Regions from separate parts of the Arthrobacter sp. CDRTa11 genome, predicted to be linked through region 2. Evidence: riboswitches for the same ligand, from Rfam matches in the RefSeq annotation. Region 2 holds a riboswitch; the other holds the start of a gene.
The links. A riboswitch is a leader RNA that binds a small molecule or an ion and turns the genes downstream of it on or off. The one in region 2 is predicted to bind S-adenosylmethionine.

Region 1: another riboswitch for S-adenosylmethionine. It lies ahead of F8G81_RS15590 (aminotransferase class V-fold PLP-dependent enzyme); the one in region 2 lies ahead of F8G81_RS21925 (DUF1737 domain-containing protein).

Annotation. Positions count from the first base shown of each region.
Region 1 covers NZ_CP044532.1:3,450,911-3,460,783, reverse strand. Annotated here, with positions in the region: gene F8G81_RS15605 (fluoride efflux transporter FluC) at 1-121, opposite strand, end outside; gene F8G81_RS15600 (metal-dependent transcriptional regulator) at 143-856, opposite strand; gene F8G81_RS15595 (class I SAM-dependent methyltransferase) at 888-1,646, opposite strand; gene F8G81_RS15590 (aminotransferase class V-fold PLP-dependent enzyme) at 1,812-3,245, opposite strand; SAM riboswitch class IV at 3,282-3,395, opposite strand; gene hisN (histidinol-phosphatase) at 3,546-4,364, opposite strand; gene F8G81_RS15580 (ribosome small subunit-dependent GTPase A) at 4,508-5,623, opposite strand; gene aroA (3-phosphoshikimate 1-carboxyvinyltransferase) at 5,607-7,001, opposite strand; gene F8G81_RS15570 (DoxX family protein) at 7,008-7,556, opposite strand; gene F8G81_RS15565 (sigma-70 family RNA polymerase sigma factor) at 7,842-8,612, shown strand; gene rsrA (mycothiol system anti-sigma-R factor) at 8,609-8,869, shown strand; gene F8G81_RS23600 (50S ribosomal protein bL37) at 9,046-9,120, opposite strand; gene F8G81_RS15555 (PadR family transcriptional regulator) at 9,278-9,873, opposite strand, start outside.
Region 2 covers NZ_CP044532.1:4,794,614-4,804,486, reverse strand. Annotated here, with positions in the region: gene F8G81_RS21950 (LysE/ArgO family amino acid transporter) at 1-570, opposite strand, end outside; gene F8G81_RS21945 (LysR family transcriptional regulator ArgP) at 640-1,542, shown strand; gene F8G81_RS21940 (DUF1905 domain-containing protein) at 1,773-2,000, shown strand; gene F8G81_RS21935 (O-succinylhomoserine sulfhydrylase) at 2,010-3,218, opposite strand; gene F8G81_RS21930 (rhodanese-like domain-containing protein) at 3,219-3,629, opposite strand; gene F8G81_RS21925 (DUF1737 domain-containing protein) at 3,626-3,904, opposite strand; SAM riboswitch class IV at 3,918-4,032, opposite strand; gene F8G81_RS21920 (hypothetical protein) at 4,193-4,669, shown strand; gene F8G81_RS21915 (AsnC family protein) at 4,751-4,951, shown strand; gene F8G81_RS21910 (acetyl-CoA C-acyltransferase) at 5,013-6,224, opposite strand; gene F8G81_RS21905 (GNAT family N-acetyltransferase) at 6,310-6,855, opposite strand; gene F8G81_RS21900 (hypothetical protein) at 7,025-7,432, opposite strand; gene F8G81_RS21895 (hypothetical protein) at 7,487-7,759, opposite strand; gene F8G81_RS21890 (TM2 domain-containing protein) at 8,098-8,670, shown strand; gene F8G81_RS21885 (PH domain-containing protein) at 8,702-9,073, shown strand; gene F8G81_RS21880 (NUDIX domain-containing protein) at 9,097-9,606, opposite strand; gene F8G81_RS21875 (hypothetical protein) at 9,753-9,873, shown strand, end outside.

The DNA.
Region 1 (9,873 bases), 1.3 Mb from region 2:
AGAGTGTGGCCCACGGAATGGCTCCGGGAGCGTCAGGGAAGGCAAGGCCCAGGCCGTAGCGAACTTCCGTTCCCACCAGGCCACCTGCTGCCACTGCCAGCCACGCGCGCCAATTCGGCATGCTGCCGGCGGCCTGGTTCACTCAGCGGTCCTCGAGGACGCAGCCAGGGTGGGGGTGGTCGCTGTGCACCCAGAGGGCTGACGTCACTTCGTCGGTGAGGTCATATTCCTGTTTCCTGCCCGCAGAACGGATCCGCACCACAAGGGCCCCGCCGAAGGGTTTACGGCCTACAACCTCAACATCGGCGTCCAGGTCGATTTCCTGGGCGGAGAGGTACCGCAGGAGGTCGGGGTTCTCATCGCTGATCCTGGTGATCCTGCCGGTGTGGCCCTGATCCAGCTCGCTCATCAGGCGGGCCGGTGGCATCAGCACGGTTCCGTCCGCAGTAGGAATGGGGTCCCCGTGGGGATCGCGCTGGGGATTGCCCAGCTTGGCCGCCATGCGCTCAATGAACGTATCCGAGACCGCGTGCTCCAGCAGTTCGGCTTCATCGTGGACCTCATCCCAGCTGTACCCCAGCTGCTGGACAAGGTAGGTCTCGATTAGTCGGTGCCGCCGCACCATGGACAGGGCCAACCGTACCCCGTCCTGAGTCAGGGTGATGGCACTGTACGGCTTGTGGTCCACCAGGCCCTGGTCCTTGAGTTTGCGGACCATTTCCGAAACCGAGGAATTTGCCACCCCCAGGCGCTGGGCGAGCTGGGAGGACGTGATGGGCTTGTCCTGCCACTCCGTGAAGGAGTATATGACCTTGACGTAGTCCTCGATCGAGGAGGAGGGCGCGCTGGTCTTCACGGTACCAAGCCTACCCGGTGGTCAGCCGGCGTCATGCCTTGATGGCCCGCCAGGTCAGCGTCAGGTAAGGCAGTCCCAGCCCAGCACCGGCGGTGTGGTCCAAATGCTCGTGCAGGTACCAGTCGAGATTGGCGAGGACCTTACTCCGGGTGGCCTCACCCGCCCTCAGGAAATAGCTCCGGGATTTGGCCAGTTCAATGATGTCCGCCGTGCTGAGCCGGTCTTCCCACCGTGTCACATGGCTTTCGAGCCCCTGGAACTCAGACCCCACCACAGGACGGAATTCCGGCTTGTAGACGTCTCCGGCGTGCATGATCCGTGAGAGCCGGTGGACCCACGGTATGGACGTGTCCAGCTGGTTCCAGATAAGGCCGAGTGTCCCACCGGGACGAAGAATCCGTGCGAGTTCCGTGCTGGCTGGCAGCGGGTCACACCAATGCCAGGCCTGGGCAACGCTGACGACGTCGAAGGAGCCGCTCGCCATACCTGTTGACTCGGCTGTACCCTGCTTTGCCGCCACTTGTGGATAGTGGATCGCCAGTTGCTTGAGCATGTCGGCGGAAGGGTCCACCGCTGAAACGGCCAGGCCGCGCTCCAGCAGCAAGGCCGTGAACTTGCCAGTCCCTGCACCCACGTCAACGGCATCCCGGGCCCCGACGGGAATCAGCCAGTCAGCTGAGTCCGCGGGATACCCGGGCCGGACGCGCTGGTAGTGCTCGCCGCCGTCCTGGAAGCTCTGTGCGAGTTCCCGACGGCGTCCGTGGTCAAGTTTGGGGCCACCCCGTGCCACGCGCGGCCTCCTTCGCCTGATGCCCTTGGGTATCTTTCGAATTTACCGCACGGGCGCGTACCGACGAACCAGGCCTCCAGCAGGCCTCACGCCGGACCTTTGAAAGGGGTGCACTTCAGTCTTGGGCGCAGGTCAGTCTCAGATGCAGTTCAGTCTTGGGCGCAGTCAGTCTTCGATGCAGGGAGCGGCGCCCGCGGTGCCGGGGGTGTTCGGCGCCCACGACGGGTAAGTCCGGGTGTCATTGGCGGGGACCCAGCGGCCGGCGTCCACCACGTAGTCCCAGCCCAGGCCGGTGCGTCGCAGTTCCTCGATGCCTGCCAGCAGCCGTTGGGCGTCTTCGAGGCGGGATCCCAGTCCGAAGCTGGCCCGGAGGGAGCCGGAAGGAAGACCAAGGCGTTTGAGCAAGGGGTGGGCGCAGAAACGGCCGTCACGGAGGCCGACGCCGTGCTCGGCGGACAGATAGGCAGCCACCAGTCCCGCGTCATAGCCGGCAACGGAGAAGTTCACGACGCCGATGGTATCGGTCTCGGGGTCGGTGTCCTTGAAGATCTGGTGGACTGTGACGCCGTCGATCTTCTCAAGGCCTTCCACCAGGAAGGACCTGATGGCGGACTCATGGGCATGCCAGCGGTTCTGGTCCAAGGCGGCGATGACCTGGGTGGCGCGGGCAAGAGTGGCTGCGCCCAGGACGTTGGGGGAGCCGCCTTCATGCCTGGCCGGGCCGGTGGCCCAGCTCACGCCATCCAGCCTGGCTTCCCGGACAGCGCCGCCGCCCGCCAGGTGGGGAGTGCCGGCGTCGAGCCAGTCCGGGCGGCCCACCAGGACACCTGACCCAAAGGGCGCATAGAGCTTGTGGCCGGAGAAGGCCAGGTAGTCGACGTCGTCAGCGGCGATGTCGATCCGCCGGTGCGGTGCAAGCTGTGCGGCGTCCACCACGATGCGGGCGCCGTGCTCGTGGGCCAGTGCCGCCAGTGCCCGGATGGGCAGGATCTCGCCGGTGACGTTGGACGCACCGGTGACGGCCAGCAGGCTCACCCCGCCCTGTTCCAGCTCGGCACGGATAGCCTCGACGGTACCGGTGAGGGTGTCGGCGGCGACGACACTGCGGTGCGGGACTCCCTGCCACGGCAGGAGGTTGGCATGGTGTTCGATGTCGAGATACAGGACGTCGCCCAGGTTGCGCCCGTCGGTGGCCGGAAGGCAGCCGGCCAGCAGGTTCAGGGAATCAGTGGTGTTACGGGTGAAGATGACGGAGTCATCCGGACGGCCGCCAACAAAGTCCCTGACGATGCTGCGTGAGTTCTCATAAACCGAAGTGCTGATCTGGGATGCGTAGCCGGCACCACGGTGGACGCTCGCGTAAAACGGCAGGATCTCGTTGAGGTAGGCAGAAACCACGGAGAGGGCCGGCGCCGAAGCACCATAGTCCAGGTTGGCGTACCTGGCGTGCCCGCCCTGGATCAGGGGAGCCTGGATCTCCGCTCCGGTGACGGCGGAAAGGGGACGCCCGGCGATGGCAAGGCGATCAGCGGACAGTGCTGTTGATGTGCCGGGCCGTGCCTGGGCAGCGGTATTGGGGGAGACGGTGGCAGTTGTCACAGAGACCTCACTCTGAAAAGGACTCCCTGTGCCGGGAATCCGCGCTTGCCGCATCCGTTCCGGACCGGCCTGGTCGTCACCCGGGGCACCCCACCGCGAATGGAGGGTTGCCGGCCAGCAAACCGGGGTTTAGCGCTGGCACTCGTGACCTGTTAAGAGCGTAGGACATGGGCCGGGCGGGGAAAAAGCCGGGCCGAATGTTAAGGGTTTTGTTACGTGGCGTTGAAATAGGCCTACTCATCGAAGATACGACGGCGGACGCCTCCTTTTGGAGGCGTCCGCCGCTGATAATTCGGGTGATCAGGACGACAGGAGATCGTCCAGGCTGGGATTGAGTCTCTTCAGGACCTCCGAGTGCAGGATGGAGTTGGTGGCCAGGGCGTTGCCTCCGAAGGGTCCGTCCTCTCCCTCGAGGGAGGTAAACCGGCCGCCGGCCTCAACCACAATGGGCACCAGCGCCGCCATGTCGTAAAGGTTCAGCTCCGGTTCACAAGCGATGTCCACAGACCCTTCGGCCACCATGCAGTAGGACCAGAAGTCGCCGTATGCCCGGGTCCGCCACACATCCTCAGTGAGCTCCAGGAACTCGTCCAGGTTGCCCCGTTCCTTCCACCCGCCCAGGCTGGAGTAGGACAGCGACGCGTCCGAGAGCTTCGAGACGTCCGATACCCGGAGCCGGGTGGCGGCGGCGAGGGAACGGCCCATGTAGGCTCCAGCGCCCTTGGCCGCCCACCAGCGCTTACCGAGCGCCGGGGCGCTGACCACGCCAACCACCGGTTCGCCCTCGTCAACGAGTGCGATGAGTGTGGCCCAGACAGGGACGCCGCGAACAAAGTTCTTAGTGCCGTCAATGGGGTCGATGATCCACCGGCGGGAACCATGTCCGCTGCTGCCGAACTCCTCACCGAGCACGGCATCACGGGGACGGGAGCGGGAGAGCTGGCCTCGGATGGCTTCCTCAGCGGCCTTGTCAGCATCTGTGACCGGCGTCAGGTCCGGCTTGGTTTCGATGTGGAGGTCCAGGGCCTTGAAGCGGCTCATGGTCTGGTCGTCCACGGAGTCGGCCAGCACGTGGGCCAGGCGCAAGTCATCGTTGTAGCTCGAAGCGGGTTGGATCATGGTTCCAAACTACCGTCAAAGCGAGGCAGGGGCGGGGACATCGGCGTCCCGAACCGTTCCGACGCTCCCGGACACGGTCCGCTGAAGGCAGGAAAAGCGGCAAAAACCCGACGAACAGTGAGCGGATTCCGGCTGGCCGTACGTCAGCCCATGCTGCCGAGTTCCTTGGTTTCCTGGCCTTCCATCCGCGGATCAGTGCCAAGCAACCGCCGCAGTGATGCAAGCCGGGCTGCACCCGTGGAGCCGGCGTGGCCCTCGGCCACCCATGCGTCCAGGCCGCAGTTGACCGCGGCGGCGTTGTGCTTGCAGCCACGTTCGCACGCGTCTGTTCCCGGTTCGAGGTCCGGGAATGACCGGAGGATGCGGTCCGGATCCACATGCGCCAGGCCGAAGGACCGGATCCCTGGAGTGTCAATGATCCAGCTGCCCGCCGGCGCGTCAGTCAGTTTGAGGGCCAGGGCAGACGATGACGTGTGCCGCCCCCTCCCCGTCACCGCGTTGACGCCGCCGGTGGCACGTTCGGCACCTGTCAGCGCATTAACCATGGTGGATTTGCCCACGCCCGAATGCCCCAGCATCACCGTGACCTTGCCATCGAGGTGTTCACGGAGCTGGGCAACGGCATTACTGTCCAGCCGGGCCGACAGTCCGTCATCGGAACGCGCGTCGATGCCGGACGCCTCGGAATCGGCCGTGCGGCTGATGATCACCGGGAAATCAAGGTGCTCGTAGTTGGACAACAGCTCCGAAGGATCCTTCACGTCCGCCTTCGTGACCAGCAGCAGCGGGTCAATCCCGGCGTCGTAGGCTGCTACCAAGGCGCGGTCGATAAAGCCTGTGCGGGGTTCCGGGTTGGCGGCAGCCACCACAACCACCAGCTGATCAGCGTTGGCCACTACTGCGCGCTCCACCGGATCCGTGTCGTCCGCGCTTCGGCGCAGGAGTGTCCTGCGGTCCTGGATCTTGACGAGGCGGGCCAGGGTGTCCGGTTCCCCCGATACATCCCCCACCAGCGAGACGAAATCTCCGGCAACCACGGGGGAACGGCGCAATTCCCGGGCCCTTGCCGAGATGATCACCCGCTCATCGCCCGAATCCTCACCCACCACTGCTGTATACCGGCCGCGGTCCACCGTGATGATGCGTCCCGTGACAGCGTCGTCGTGACTGGGACGGTCCTTGGTGCGCGGGCGGGACCCCTTCTTGCTGGGACGGATCCGGACATCGGACTCGTCCCAAGAATCAGTGCTGCGTGCCACCGACGGAACCCTCCGGTCCCTGGGGCTCGGTTGACTGGCCCTGGGCCAGCATGTCCGCCCACAGTGCAGGAAAGTCCGGCATGGTCTTTGCGGTGGTGGCGATGTCCTCCACCTCGACGCCTTCCACGGCGAGGCCAAGGATGGCGCCCGCTGTGGCCATTCGGTGGTCTGCGTAACTATGTACGACGCCGCCATGCAGCTTGGCCGGGCGGATCACCAATCCGTCGCTGGTCTCTTCTGCATTGCCGCCGAGGCGGTTGATTTCGGTGACAAGCCCCGCCAGCCGGTCTGTCTCATGCCCGCGCAGGTGCGCTATTCCTGTGAGTCTGGAAGGCCCGCTGGCGAGGGCGCACAGGGCGGCGACAGTCGGGGCAAGTTCGCTGGTTTCATCGAAGTCGCCACCCTGGATCCCAGCTCCGCCGGTAACGGTCAGGACGCCGTCAGCCAGGCTGACTTCGGCGCCCATTGCGGACAGGATGCTGCGCCATTTGTCGCCCACCTGGGTGGTACCGGCCGGCCAGTTCGGGATGCGGACCGTTCCGCGGGATGCCAAGGCAGCGGCCAGGAAGGGGCCCGCGTTGGACAGGTCCTGCTCGATGCGCTGGTCGAAAGCCCGAATGTGGCCCGGGGCGACAACCCAGTGGTTGGGGACGGAGTCATCCACAGAAACCCCCACGCTTCGCAGTACGGCCACCGTCATGTTGATGTGGTCAAGGCTTGGCACTGGCTTGCCCACGTGCTCCAGGTGCAGGCCTTCAGCAAACCGTGCTCCCACCAGGAGCAGAGCCGAGACGAACTGCGACGACGCGCTGGCATCTATCACCAAGTGTCCGCCGCGGACTTCGCCCGTGCCCTCGACCACGAAGGGCAACGAGGCAGGAGTGCCGCCGTCCTCGGCTGCTACCGCAACGCCCAGGGCTTTCAGCGCTTCGATAATGGTTCCCATGGGGCGGTTCCTGGCGTGCGGATCGCCGTCGAAAACGCTCTCGCCGTTTCGAAGCGCGGCAAGCGGAGGAACGAACCGCATGACGGTTCCGGCGAGGCCGCAATCTATCTGTGTCCGAGCCGGGGGAGCGTCCTGGCTCAGCGGAATCACTTCGAGGTCCGGCCCAAAGGCACCGTCCCCCGGTACCTCGGTGATGCCGGCACCGAGTTGGCGCAGGGCCTCAATCATCAATGCGGAGTCCCTCGAGTGCAGCGGTGCCCGCAGCCTGGAGGGGCCGTCAGCCAGTGCCGCCAGGACCAGGAACCTGTTGGTCAGGGACTTCGAACCCGGCACCGTAACAGTGGCGTTGACCGGCCTGGCGGCAAATGGGGCGGGCCAGTGGGGCACAGTTTCGGAAGAGTCTCGGGCAGGGGCGGCAATGGATCCGGTCATGCGTCCTTAGGCCCCCGTTGCCTGATCCACGACTCGCCGGACAGCCTTGTCAGCCTTATGGAGCTGCTTCCCGGTGGTCTTTTTGGTGTCGGCAGCGAGGTGTGAAGCGCCCTTTTTCACGTCGGCAGCCAGGTGCTCTGCGCGCCAGGCCAGTCCGGGCTTGCCTGCCGTATCCACGGAGGCAAGCAAGGCGCCGCCGCTGAGGGAGAGGTTTTTGAGGAGCTGCTTGCGCCGGGCATCCCGGCCTTCCTTGGAACTGATGTCCGCGCTTCGCCACTCCACAAAAGTGTTCAGAACCGAGATAACCGTGAGCAGTGTTGCTGACAGCCGGGCGAACTTGCCGAGTCCGAACAACACACCGGCACCCACCTGCGTTCCGCCAATCACCTTGGCCAGTGTCTTCTCGCTGGTCTGGAAAGGCAACGAGGCTGCTGCCTTGCGCAGAAGGGGCGAGAGTTGCTGGGCGGTATCATCAGCGTTCTTGAACTTGTCCAGACCGGCAAGGATGAAACTGGATGCCAGCATGGGCCGGGCGAGAGTACGGACAAAGGACATGGATTTCCTCCTGGGTGGACGAACCGCGTCGTATGCGGCGGAGTCCGTTCTAGTCTTGCACTTTTGAGGAATATTTGCCTGCCACCAGTGGTTATGGTTTGCGGGTCCGGGTATGCCGGACACCCCCAATCGATGAACTGCAGTGGCAAAGAGCGGAGTTGGCCCTTGGCGTTGGTGAAGGACGAAACGGAAGTCGCGGGCCCGGTAGTTTTGGAGACTCTGGAATCAGATCCTCCGGAGTACGGTTCGGAGCGCGCGCGGAGCGTGACAGTAGACTTGAAGGCAATGAGCACCCTGGATCCGGCCCTAGAGGCCATGTATGAGGCCTCCGGAAGCGAAGCCAAGAGCCGTATCGACGCGCAGGCCCCCGCTGCCGGAGAATCCGCAGAGCCTGAAACCGTCACTGGTGAGCCTGCAGAGCCCGCCGTTGACGTGGCCAACGAATCGCCGGAAGAGCGCCGCATCCGCTTCGAGCGGGACGCAATGCAATACGTGGACCAGCTTTATTCCGCTGCCATGCGCATGGCCCGGAACCCGGCTGATGCCGAGGACCTTGTCCAGGAGGCGTACACCAAGGCGTTTTCGGCCTTCCATCAGTACAAGCCGGGCACCAACCTCAAAGCATGGTTGTACCGGATCCTGACCAACACCTACATCAACCTGTACCGGAAACGGCAGCGGGAGCCTTTGCAGTCCAATTCGGACACGATTGAGGACTGGCAGCTGGCCAGGGCGGAGTCCCATACGTCCAGTGGCCTCAGGTCAGCGGAGGCAGAGGCCCTCGATCACCTGCCCGATTCAGATGTGAAGCGCGCGCTGCAGGCAATTCCGGAGGAGTTCCGGCTGGCCGTTTACTTCGCGGACGTCGAAGGCTTCGCCTACAAGGAAATTTCGGACATCATGAACACGCCCATCGGCACCGTGATGTCCCGGCTCCACCGCGGCCGGAAAATGTTGCGGGACATGCTGGCGGACTATGCCGCCGATCGGGGATTCAAAGGCGCCGTCGAAACCCAGGAAGCGGCCGAAAGCACACAACAGGAGAACAGGAAATGAGCGACTGCCAGGGATTGGGCGACTGCGACGACGCCAGGATGCAACGCATCTATGAGTACCTTGACGGGGCACTGACCCGTGAAGACATCACGGAGATCAAGCACCACCTTGATGACTGCCCTGAATGCACTCAGCAGTACGACCTCGAATGCGTGATCCGGAACATGGTGAAACGGTCATGTACCGAGGCCGCGCCGGAGAACCTGAAGAACGCCATCCTGGATCGGATACATTCCATCCGCCCGGTGGACGCTTAGCATTCACCGCCAGCTGCGGAGGACCTGATCCGCTGAGGGATCCGATCCCCGGAAAACCGGGCAGGACGAACCGGTCAAGAACTGATTCAGGGACGAGAACCGATTCAAGACGAAGGACCCCGGAAGCCGTGTGGCTTCCGGGGTCCCTCGCTTAAACCGTGATTCCAAGCTTTTGCTTAGGTGTTGGGGCGCTTCCCATGGTTCGCGCCGCCACGCTTACGGTCACGACGTTTACGTGCACGCTTGCTCATAGCTGGCCTCCTTAATTTCGGTACTCAAAAGAGCTGCCCTCAAGTCTCCCATAAGAAGGGACAGGCCGCGAACCAGGAACGCAGCCATGACCTAGGCGGTGTTCGGCAACGGCCCGGCCCTGCAGTGGCTTGCCCCGCCATTCACCCGCCCCGCCAGTCAACCGTGCAGCGAATTCCTGATGGAGATGCGGGCCTGGTCAAGGACGGTCTTGACGGTTTCGAGTGCCAGGGGGCTGAGCGGCTGCCGGCTCGCCTCCAGTCGAAGTTCGATCCGGAGGTCGTCGCGGAACGCCTGAAGGAGCAGCTCGGCCTCCTTCAGCGTCCGGTTCCCGTCGTGGGGCTGCCGGTTACCTGTCATCCTGAAGTCGGCAGAGCGGGCTGCGGAACGCGCCGCCTCGGCCGTTGCTGCCAGATCTGCCCGCAGGCCGCGCATGTTGCTGCGGATGTCCTCGCGGAGGTTGTCCGCCAGGCGGCGGACGGAGGCGGAGATGTCGTTTTCGACGCCGGCGAGCTCGTCCCGGCGGCTGTTCAGTTCCGCCAGCCCCGCAGCGGTGATGAAATAGTTTGTCCGCCTGCCCACCGACTCCGTAGCTACCAGACCCTCCTCCTCCAGCTTCCCCAGGCGCGGGTAGATGGTTCCGGCGCTGGGGGAATATGTGCCGCCGAACCTCTCCTTGAGGGCCTTGATGAGCTCGTAGCCATGTTTGGGGCCGGACTCCAGGAGAGCCAGAAGGTAGAGCCGGAGGGCACCAT
Region 2 (9,873 bases):
GCCGTCGAGGACACGCCACGACGACGGCCGGGCAAAGAACGGACGCAGGCCCCGTGCCCCGAAGCCCAAGGCGCTGAACCAGGCGATGCTGGCGGCGATGGCCCCGGCCCCAAACCACCACCGCAGGTCCTGCGCCTGCTGATTGGCCACCGACCCCAGCAGCAGGACTGTATCCAGGTAGACGTGCGGGTTGAGCCACGTCAGGGCCAGCACTGTGGAAATTGCCGCCCCGGCACCGAGGGCATTCTGTTGACCCGACGCCGTCAGGGCTCCAGGGCGGATGGCCCGCTTGGCTGCCAGGGCGCCATAAGCGACCAGAAACGCCGCTCCCGCGTACCGTGCAACCTCAACCACCACCGGACTCGCCTCCACAAGAGCTCCGATTCCCGCGATGCCGGCGGCGATGAGCAGGGCGTCCGAGACGCCGCAGACCAGGACGACGGCCGCCACATGCTCGCCCCGGATGCCCTGCCGGAGGACAAACGCGTTCTGGCTGCCGATGGCAACGATGAGGGCCAGCCCCGTGCCGAAGCCGAGCGCTGTGGTGGTCAGAAGTTCAGTCAGATACATATGCTCCAACGTAAAGTGACCCTTACAGTTAATCCAGCTAAACATTCTTAGGAATAGTAAGGAAAGCTAATGAGAAGCTTCCAGTTGGAGCAGTTGCGGACCTTTGCTGCCGTGGTGGATGAGGGGACGCTTGAGGCCGCTGCGCGGAGCCTGATTGTCACGCCGTCTGCCGTTTCCCAGCGGCTGAAAGCGATGGAGGATGCGGCAGGGCAAATCCTGCTTCAGCGGACCAACCCCGTCCTGCCCACGGCGGCAGGTGCGGCGGTCCTGCGCTTCGCCCGCCAGGTACGGCAACTGGAATGGGACGCCCGGCGCGAGCTCGGCGACAGCAGTGACAGCGCGGGCGCGCCGATTCCCCTGGTGGTGAATGCAGACTCGCTGTCCACGTGGTTCCTGGCGGCGCTGGCAAGCCTTCCCGCCGACGTCGGGGCCTTTTTTGAACTTCACCGGGAGGATGAACAGCACTCCGCGCAGCTCCTGCGCACCGGGGCCGTGATGGCAGCTGTGACGGCTACGCCGGAGCCGGTCCAGGGCTGCAAAGTGGAGCCGCTGGGGGCCATGAGATACCGGGCCGTGGCCAGCTCCGGTTATGTCCGGCGCTGGTGGCCGGACGGGCCGGACCTTACCGCCGGAAGTGCGGCACCGGTGATGGATTTTGACCGCAAGGACGAGTTGCAGGGTGGCTTCTTCCGGGCGCTGACCGGCGCTGAACTGACCGCGCCGCGGCACTACGTGCCGTCGTCGGCCGAGTTCGCCCAGGCCATCCGGCTGGGGCTGGGATGGGGATTGTTGCCCGAGCAGCACTGCCTGGCTGATATCCGGAACGGCGAACTGGTGGAATTGGCGCCTGCGCATCCTGTGGATGTCTCGCTGTACTGGCAGCGCTGGAAGATAGACTCCCTGATGCTCAACCAGCTAACTGCCGCGGTCCGCGAGGCCGCGACCCGACAGCTCCGCCAGCCACAATCCTGACGCCAGTCCCAGGCAGATCGCGAACAGGCAGATAATGACGCAATAATCGCCCTTTGGGGGCATTATCTGCCAGTTCGCTCGTGGGGAGGGCCTGAAGTGTCCGTTCGCGCGGAGGAGTGCGGCCGCCAGGCCGGCATGGAATACTCAGGCGCGTGACGTCGTCGTACTCTTTTCACGCCAAACTGTGGCATATCCCGGAAGAAGCGGGTTGGCACTTCCTGACTCTCCCCGTGGACATTGCAGAGGACGTCCGCGATGACGCGGGCTCGCTCAGCAAAGGCTTCGGATCCATCAGGGTCAGCGCCGAAATCTCCGGCCACACCTGGCAGACGTCGCTCTTCCCGGACAGCAAAAGCGGTTCTTACCTGCTGCCCGTCAAGAAAGCCGTGAGGGACGCAGCCCGGATCAGCGCCGGTGACGACGTGGCGGTGCGGTTCGAAGTCCACGGCGTGGATTAGAGGGCAACGTCAGATCTGCTTGAGCGCCCGCTCCAGGTCGCCGATCAGGTCATCCGCGTCTTCGAGGCCCACGGACAGCCGCACCACGCCGTCGCTCAGGCCAATGGCGGCACGGCCTTCGGGACCCATGGCGCGGTGCGTGGTGGTGGCCGGGTGGGTGATAAGGGACTTGGCGTCGCCGAGGTTGTTGGAGATGTCGATGATCCGCAGCCCGTCCAGCAGCGCAAAGGCGGCCTCCTTGCCCGAGCGGCCGGCCGTCGTCGCCAATTCAAGGGTCAGCACGGTGCCGCCGGCCTTCATCTGCTTGGCGGCCAGCTCATACTGTGGGTGGGACTTCAGCAGCGGGTATTTGACCCAGCTGACCGCAGGCTGCTGCTCCAGCCATTCGGCCAGCCTCAGGGCGGTGGCGGAGGAGTGGTTGACGCGCAGCGCCATGGTCTCCAGCCCCTTGGTGAGGACCCAGGCGTTGAAGGCGGACAGCGAGGGTCCGGTGTGGCGCATGAGCTGCTTCACGGGGCCGTCGATGAATTCCTTGGTGCCCAGGATCGCCCCGCCCATGACACGGCCCTGGCCGTCGATGTGCTTGGTGCCGGAGTAGACAATGACGTCCGCGCCCAGCTGGCCGCAGCGCTGCAGCAGGGGAGTGGCAAAGACATTGTCGACGACGACGGTGGCACCGGCCGCATGCGCCAGTTCGCTGACTGCCGCGATGTCCACGATTTCCTGCATCGGGTTGGACGGCGACTCGAAGAAGACGGCGGTGGTGGGCTGGGACAACGCGTCACGCCACTGGTCCAGGTCCGGGCCATCCACAAAGACGGTCTCCACGCCCCAGCGCGGCAGGATCTCGTTCAAAATCACGAAACAGGAACCGAACAGCGAGCGGGCCGCAACCACGCGGTCACCGGCAGCCAGCAGGGCACCCAGGGCGGTGAAAACGGCGGACATTCCCGACGCCGTCGCAAAGCATGCCTCGGTGCCCTCGAGGAGGCGGAGCCGTTCCTGGAAGGTGGCTACGGAGGGGTTGCCGTAGCGTGAGTAGACAAAGCGTTCGTCCTCGCCGGTGAAGGCGCGTTCGGCGGCGGCGGCCGATTCGTAGACGAACCCGGAGTTCAGGAAGACCGGCTCGGCGGTCTCCTGGAAATTGGTGCGGTCCAGCCCGCCGCGGACTGCCTGGGTGTCAGGGCTCCAGCCGGCGGCATCTTCGTTGAATGTCACTTAGTTCGTTCCCAGATTCGTAGGCAGGCCGCGGTTCTTCCAGCCATTGACGGTGCGTTCGCCGTAGCGGTCCGGCTCGCCTTCAAAGCCCTCAAGGACGTTGTAGGACGTGTAGCCTGCCTGGGTGGCGGCGATGGCTGCAGCTATGGACCGGGCCCCGGAGCGGCACAGGAACACCAGTTCGGTGCCGGCGTCCTCGGGTGCCTGTTGTGTCAGGTCAGTGATGAAATCGGGGTTGGGGATGCCGCCCGGGAACGTCCACTGGATGAAGAGGGGATCGTTGTCCGTTGCCTTGGTGTCCGGGATGCCAATATGCGCCCATTCGCCCTCAGTGCGCACATCCACCAGGATGGCGCCCTGCTCCAGCTTGGTCCAAGCTTCCTGCGGGGTGAGGTCTCCTGCGTAGCTCATGCGTGGCCCTCGCCGTCGAATTCGAGCTCTTCCCCGGCAGTTTCGAGATCGTCCACGGCAGTGGCGACGGCGGCATCCGCGGAGGCGATCGCAGCCGGGAGGACCAGGGCCTGCGCCACGATCACGCTGCTGCCGTTAAAAGTTGCGGCCGGGCTGCCGTGCAGGACGTAGCCCTCCTCCAATGCGGTTGAAATCCGCTCACAGAAGGAGCGGTCATCCGGCCCCGTGATCAGTCGGTAGGACAGCTTTTCTTCTGTGGCAGGTGCGTCTGTCACGACGGATCTCCTTCTCTCACGCTTGCAGCTCGAATTTTTCGATATGCCGAGTATTCACCTGAGGCACCCCGCCGCGAAAGGAGGGTTGCCGACCGGCCAGTCAGGGCTTGGCGCCGGTACTCATTACTGCCCAAAAACGTAACACCTGCCCCGCCGCCCCGCACCGCCGCCGTCGTCATGTTGCGTAACCAACGCCATGCCGGACAATCACGGTATGGGGAAACAGCAGGATATGGCTAAACGCTCTGTACGGAAACACTGTGTGGGGAAACAGCGGGAAGGCCGTCAGTGCTGAGCGCGCAGCGCCTGACCGCGGGCGTGATGGCTGTTGCCTCCCTTGCCTTTGCACTGGCAGGCTGCCGGGACCCCTTCGCCCCGCCGCCGTGCGGGCCGCCGGAATACTTTGTCTCGCCGTCGGCCGTTCAGGCCGGCGGGCAGGTGACGGTCTCCGCGCAGGACACTACCTGCGACGCGCTATACGGCGCGGATGCGCGCATCCAGGTTACGGTGACGGACGCTGCGGGGCAGACGGTCCTGGAGGAGCTCGCTCCCATGACCGACGACGGCGCCTTCACCTTTGTCTTCACCGTTCCGGACACCATGGCTGCCGGAGAGGGCGGCGTCAGCGCTGTCCCGTACGGCGTGGACTGGTGTGATGACACCGGCGTTAACAACAGGGCCGACCCGGGCACCCTGAGCCTGGAACGTGCCTCCTGCGCCCACCGCCTGGTCCCGCTCACAGTGCACGCGGCTCCTCCAGCCTGAGGCTCCTCCAGCCTGAGGCGTCAACGTAGGTTGACGGCCAGAGCATCGTCAACTAATGTTGACGCCGTGGAGGTGGACCGAATGAAGACACTCGTTGGATCGATGGATGGAAAGGGCCCTGCCGAGGCACTCTATGCCGTGGCGGAGCTGCAGAAGGAAGTAGGGCGGGCCGAAGCTGCACTGGTCAGGAACGCCCGCCAGGCCGGGCTCTCCTGGGAAGCGATCGCCCTGTGCCTGGGTGTGAGCAAGCAGGCAGTTCACCGGAAGTACGGCAAGCGCTGACCCATCAACGCGGTTCGTCTGGGTCCCTCCCGGGTTCCTTGCGCCTGGCGCGCCGCAGTTTTCAGGCCTTGAGGATGAGCGCCTCGCCCTGGCCTCCGCCGCCGCAGAGGGACACAACCCCAGTGCCGCCGCCACGCCGCTGCAGAGCCAATGCCTGGTGCAGCACCAGCCGTGCGCCTGAGGCGCCTACGGGGTGGCCCAAGGCGATGGCGCCGCCCTCGGCGTTGATCCGCTCCGTGCTGACGCCCAGGTCCCGGGCCGACTGGATGATCACGGACGCGAAGGCTTCATTGATTTCGATGAGGTCCAGGTCAGCTACGCCGAGTCCTTCCGCTGCCAGGGCGCGTTCGATGGCGCGCGACGGCTGGGAATGCAGGGAAGCGTCCGGGCCTGCGGTCTGGCCGTGGCTTCGGATCTCGGCGATCCAGCTGAGCCCGGCACGTTCCGCGGCGGCTTTGCTGGCAACCACGACGGCGGCCGCGCCGTCGGAGAGTGGAGAGGCGGATCCGGCGGTGATAGTGGCTGACGCCGCCGCGGAGAAGGCGGGCTTCAGCGCCGCCAGTGCCTCCGTCGTCGTACCCGGACGGATGCCTTCATCGGAATCCACCATCAGTGCGGGACCGCGGCGCTGCGGTACTTTGACGGGCGCGATCTCTGCAGCAAACAGGCCGGCGGACCTGGCCGCCTCCGAGCGCTGATGGGACGTGGCGGCAACCTCGTCCTGGTCCGCCCGGCTGATTCCGCGTTCGGCGTTGCCTGCATCGGTGGCGGCGCCCTGCAAAACACCGGAAACGGGATCCTGCAGGGCATCGAAATTCAGTGCATCAACCAGCGGGGCGTCGCCGATGGCCACGCCGTGGCGCAGGCCCTGAAATAGGTGCGGGGCGTTGCTCATGGATTCCTGGCCACCGGCCACGATGAAGTCTGCCTCGCCGGCCCGGATCATCCTGGCAGCGTCGATCACTGCTGTGAGTCCGGACAGGCAGAGCTTGTTAATGGTTACCGTGGGAACGTCCCAGCCAATGCCGGCCGCCAGGCTTGCCTGCCGGGCGGGTCCTTGCCCTGCTCCTGCCTGGATGACCTGGCCCACGATCACGGCCTGGACCTGCCCGGGATCTACGCCTGTGCGTTCCAGGGCGCTGCGGATGGCGTGTGCGCCCAGTTCACTGGCTGACAGCGCGGCCAGGCTGCCCCGGAAACGTCCAAAGGGAGTGCGGGCGCCGCCGAGGATGACGGCGGTACGGGCGTCAGCTTTCAGGGCCTCGTTACTCATAGTTTCGCTGCTCACGGCCTCGTTGCTCATGATGGGTGCCTTCCGCTGGTTTGGTTCTCGGATCTGGTGCCGGAAATGGCCGGGGCTAGTTCAGGAGCAACTGGTGGAGGAGGTGGTCCTGCCAGCTGCCGGCGATGTGCAGATACTCTGGGGCCACGCCAATCTCCTGGAAGCCGGCCCGCCGCAGGATCTTCCGTGATGCACCGTTGTGGACCAGGGTGGCTGCCTGGACCCGGTGGAGGCCGAGCTCCGCGCGGGCATGGTTCACGGCGAACATCACGGCAGCGGAACCTATCCCCTGGCCGTTGTAGTCTTTGTCCACCCAGTACCCCAGATGGGCGTTGAGGAACGGCCCCCGGACAATGCCCGTCAAAGTGACGGCGCCGATGATCCGGCCGCCATCCAGCAGGACCCAGGGAATTTCCTGCCCCACTGAATGCTGGGCGAGCTTGCTGTGGATGAGTCCGAGCTGGTGTGCGGGGGTGAAGAACTCATCCGCACGGGCCGGCTCCCAGGGCGCCAGGTGTGCCCGGTTCCGGGCATAGGCCAGGCTCAGCAATGGCGCATCATCCCGGTGGAGCAGCCGGACCTGGATGTTGCCCAGTAACTGCGAGGACTCGATGTGGTGCAACGTACCTCTTCGGGGGTAGCTCCTGCGTCGAAACATTGTTGCCTTAAGGGGAGGCAGTGTTCCTGCACGCCTGAGCTTCATCGTAACGCGGTGGGCTCTTAACGAGGTCTGCGTGGCAGACCCGCCTGCGAGGCCGGGCTTATGCAAGGCCTGCCCATGAGGGCCGGGCCTATGAGGGGACTGGATCCAGCGGGGTGGACACCGCGATCCGCCGGCCGCCGTCCGGCGCCGTCACCACCTGGTAGGCGTTCCGTTCCAGGCTCACGGGGGAGCCGCCGTCGTCAAGGTTTTCCATGACCAGGTGCCCTATCCAGATGCCCGGAACTTCAACGTCGGTGACGATCTCCCGGACCCTCACACCCTGTATTCCGCGGGAGCGGTAGAACTCCTGGCCTTGACTGAAAAACTCGCGGGTTTGTGGCGGTTCGGTCACCGCCAGGCATCCTGCGGCCGTTACTGCCAGGGCAGGGTAGTTATAGATGTTTACGAGGCCTTCAATATTGCCCTCGGTGAGGTACCGCATGTAGCGGGCAAAAAAATCCTCGATTGATTCCGTATTTTCAGGAACACGTTCCATGCCGCCGATGCTACGCGTCAGCGGCACCGGCGGCCATGGAATTTTTCGGAACGGTCACTGACCCACAGCGGTGGTCCCAAACATGAGGGTCCTTCGGCTGACGTCATAAAAAACAGTTCCAGCCGACGTCAACAGGTCCTGGAGGTTGTCTGCGTCGTCAGCGCTCAGGGTGAGCACTTCCTCCCAGGCGCCTTGGTCCAGTACCAGCTGGAGGGTCCATGTGCCTGGTTTGGTGGCCTCACCTGCCACCCAGCTGAACTGATAATGGCTGACCTGACGTACTTTGATGCTGTCGTCAGTTACGGGCTGTTTTGGGGTGGGATTCATGGCTGGTCCTTTGCCGGCTGGCCGCCGGCATATCGCAGGGATAGGGACATCCCGGAAAATATGCCGGCCCAGATCCGGCCACTCACCGGACTAACAATTTATCCCCGTCACCGCGCCCTGTAAATGCAGTGAGAGCACGTTCGTCTTCGCGGGCAGGGACGCTCGGCCGGGTAGCAACGCTGGCGCGGTCAGGCGTTTCTTGACATACAGGCAAAATGTCGTGGCAATCGGTCAGAATGATGTCGGCACATGGATTTTCTTGGGGATGCCGTTTTCCGACGGTGAGCTGCTGCCCTGAAGCCCTGGGCTGCATCATCACTCCATCGAAAGGCACCACCATGACCCAGCCCCCCGCCGAACAACCCGCAGTTCCGTCCATGCCGGAACTTCCCTCGCCGGACCAGCCTGCCCCGTACGTGGGTGCCCCTCCTGCTGCCGGCGCATACCCCGAGCAGGCGCCAGCTCCGCAGCAGTACCAGAATTTCCCGCCGGCACCCCAGCAGTACCAGGCACCCCAGTACCAGGCCCCAACGGCGCCGCAGCAGTACCAGAACCAGGCTCCGCAGTACCAGGCACCCCAGTACCAGGCCCCAACGGCGCCGCAGCAGTACCAGGGCCAGTATCCGCAGATGTCGCAGCAGCCTCCCATGCCCAACCCGGCCTACGGCTATCCGCAACCGAAGTCCAAGATCGCCGCAGGCCTGCTGGGCATCTTCCTCGGCGGACTGGGGATCCACCGCTTCTACCTCGGCTACACCACCATCGGCGTTATTCAGCTGGTGCTGACAGTCGTTCTGGGTATCTTCACGCTTGGACTCGTCGCGGTCTGGGGCCTGGTGGAGGGAATCATGATCCTCGCAGGTGCCACCTACTTCCAGCGGGACGCCAGGGGCATCCCGCTGCGCGAATAGCCGGCCTCCAAGTCTCAGGAAGTATCCACAAATGACACAAATTATCTATGACCGGCCTGAACAGCTGGAGCAGATCAGGGCCGGGCTGCTACAGGGCGAGACAGTTTATGCCGTGTACGACTGCATCGGTGTGGGGACCGGTTTTGTTGGCATCACCAACATGCGGATCATCCTGCAGGACAAGAGTTTCGTGGGCAACAAAGTTGCCATCGTTTCCGTGCCTTACAAGAACATCCGCTCGGTTTCGATGCTGTCGAATAAATCGATGCTCGGCCGCTTCGCGTCGTCCTCAAGCATTGGCATCGACACCGGCGGCAGCGTCAAGGAAGCCGATTTCCGCGGCGACGACAAAGCCAAGCACGCCCACGACCTGATCCTCTGGAACGTCCTCCAGGCGCGGTAGCGTTTCTGGTCAACGTGCGGGAATCAAAGGGCGGGCGGGTCAACCGGCCGCCCTTTGCGGCCTCCAGATTCGCCTAAGACACGGAGGAGGGCATCAAGGATGGGGAGTTGGCCCTTGACCAGTTTCACGCGGGCGTCCGTCTCGGGAAACCATGCAGCGTGGTCAATCTCCGGGAAGTCCTGGATAACGCCGGAGCCCTTCGGCCATTCCAGCGGAAAGGTATTGCTGAGGATCTGATCGGGCTGGAAGTCCGCTTCTGCCGCGAACGCCGTGATGATCTTTCCTGACGGTTGCCGGAAGGTGCCCAGTTCGCGGTAGTCTGCGTCCGGTGCCGGAGCGCCCATTTCCTCGGCAAACTCGCGCAACGCGGCAGTGAGCGGATCCTCATCTTCAGGAAATTCGCCCTTGGGAATGGACCAGCCGCGGGCATCCTTGCGCGCCCAGAATGGTCCGCCCATGTGGGCAATCCAAACCTCCGGCTGGCCTGTGGTGCTCCACCGGTACAACATGATTCCTGCGCTGTGAACTGCCATCTGTCCTCCCCTCCCACAGGCTATACCTGCGGGCCGCGCCATACTCCGCCTGCTATCTTCCGGCCTGCGCTGTCTTCCCGCCTGCGCTGTCTTCCCGCCTGCGGCGGGGACGTGCCAAATTCGAAAGTTCGTGCGACCATCCCAGCATGACCGCGGAGAATTCCATCCCAGCACTGATCGACCAGGCCCGGGAGGAGATGCTTTTCATCGGACCGGACCATCCCTACTATCCGATCCTCGCAGGCCTGGTCTCCGCCGTTGGAACAG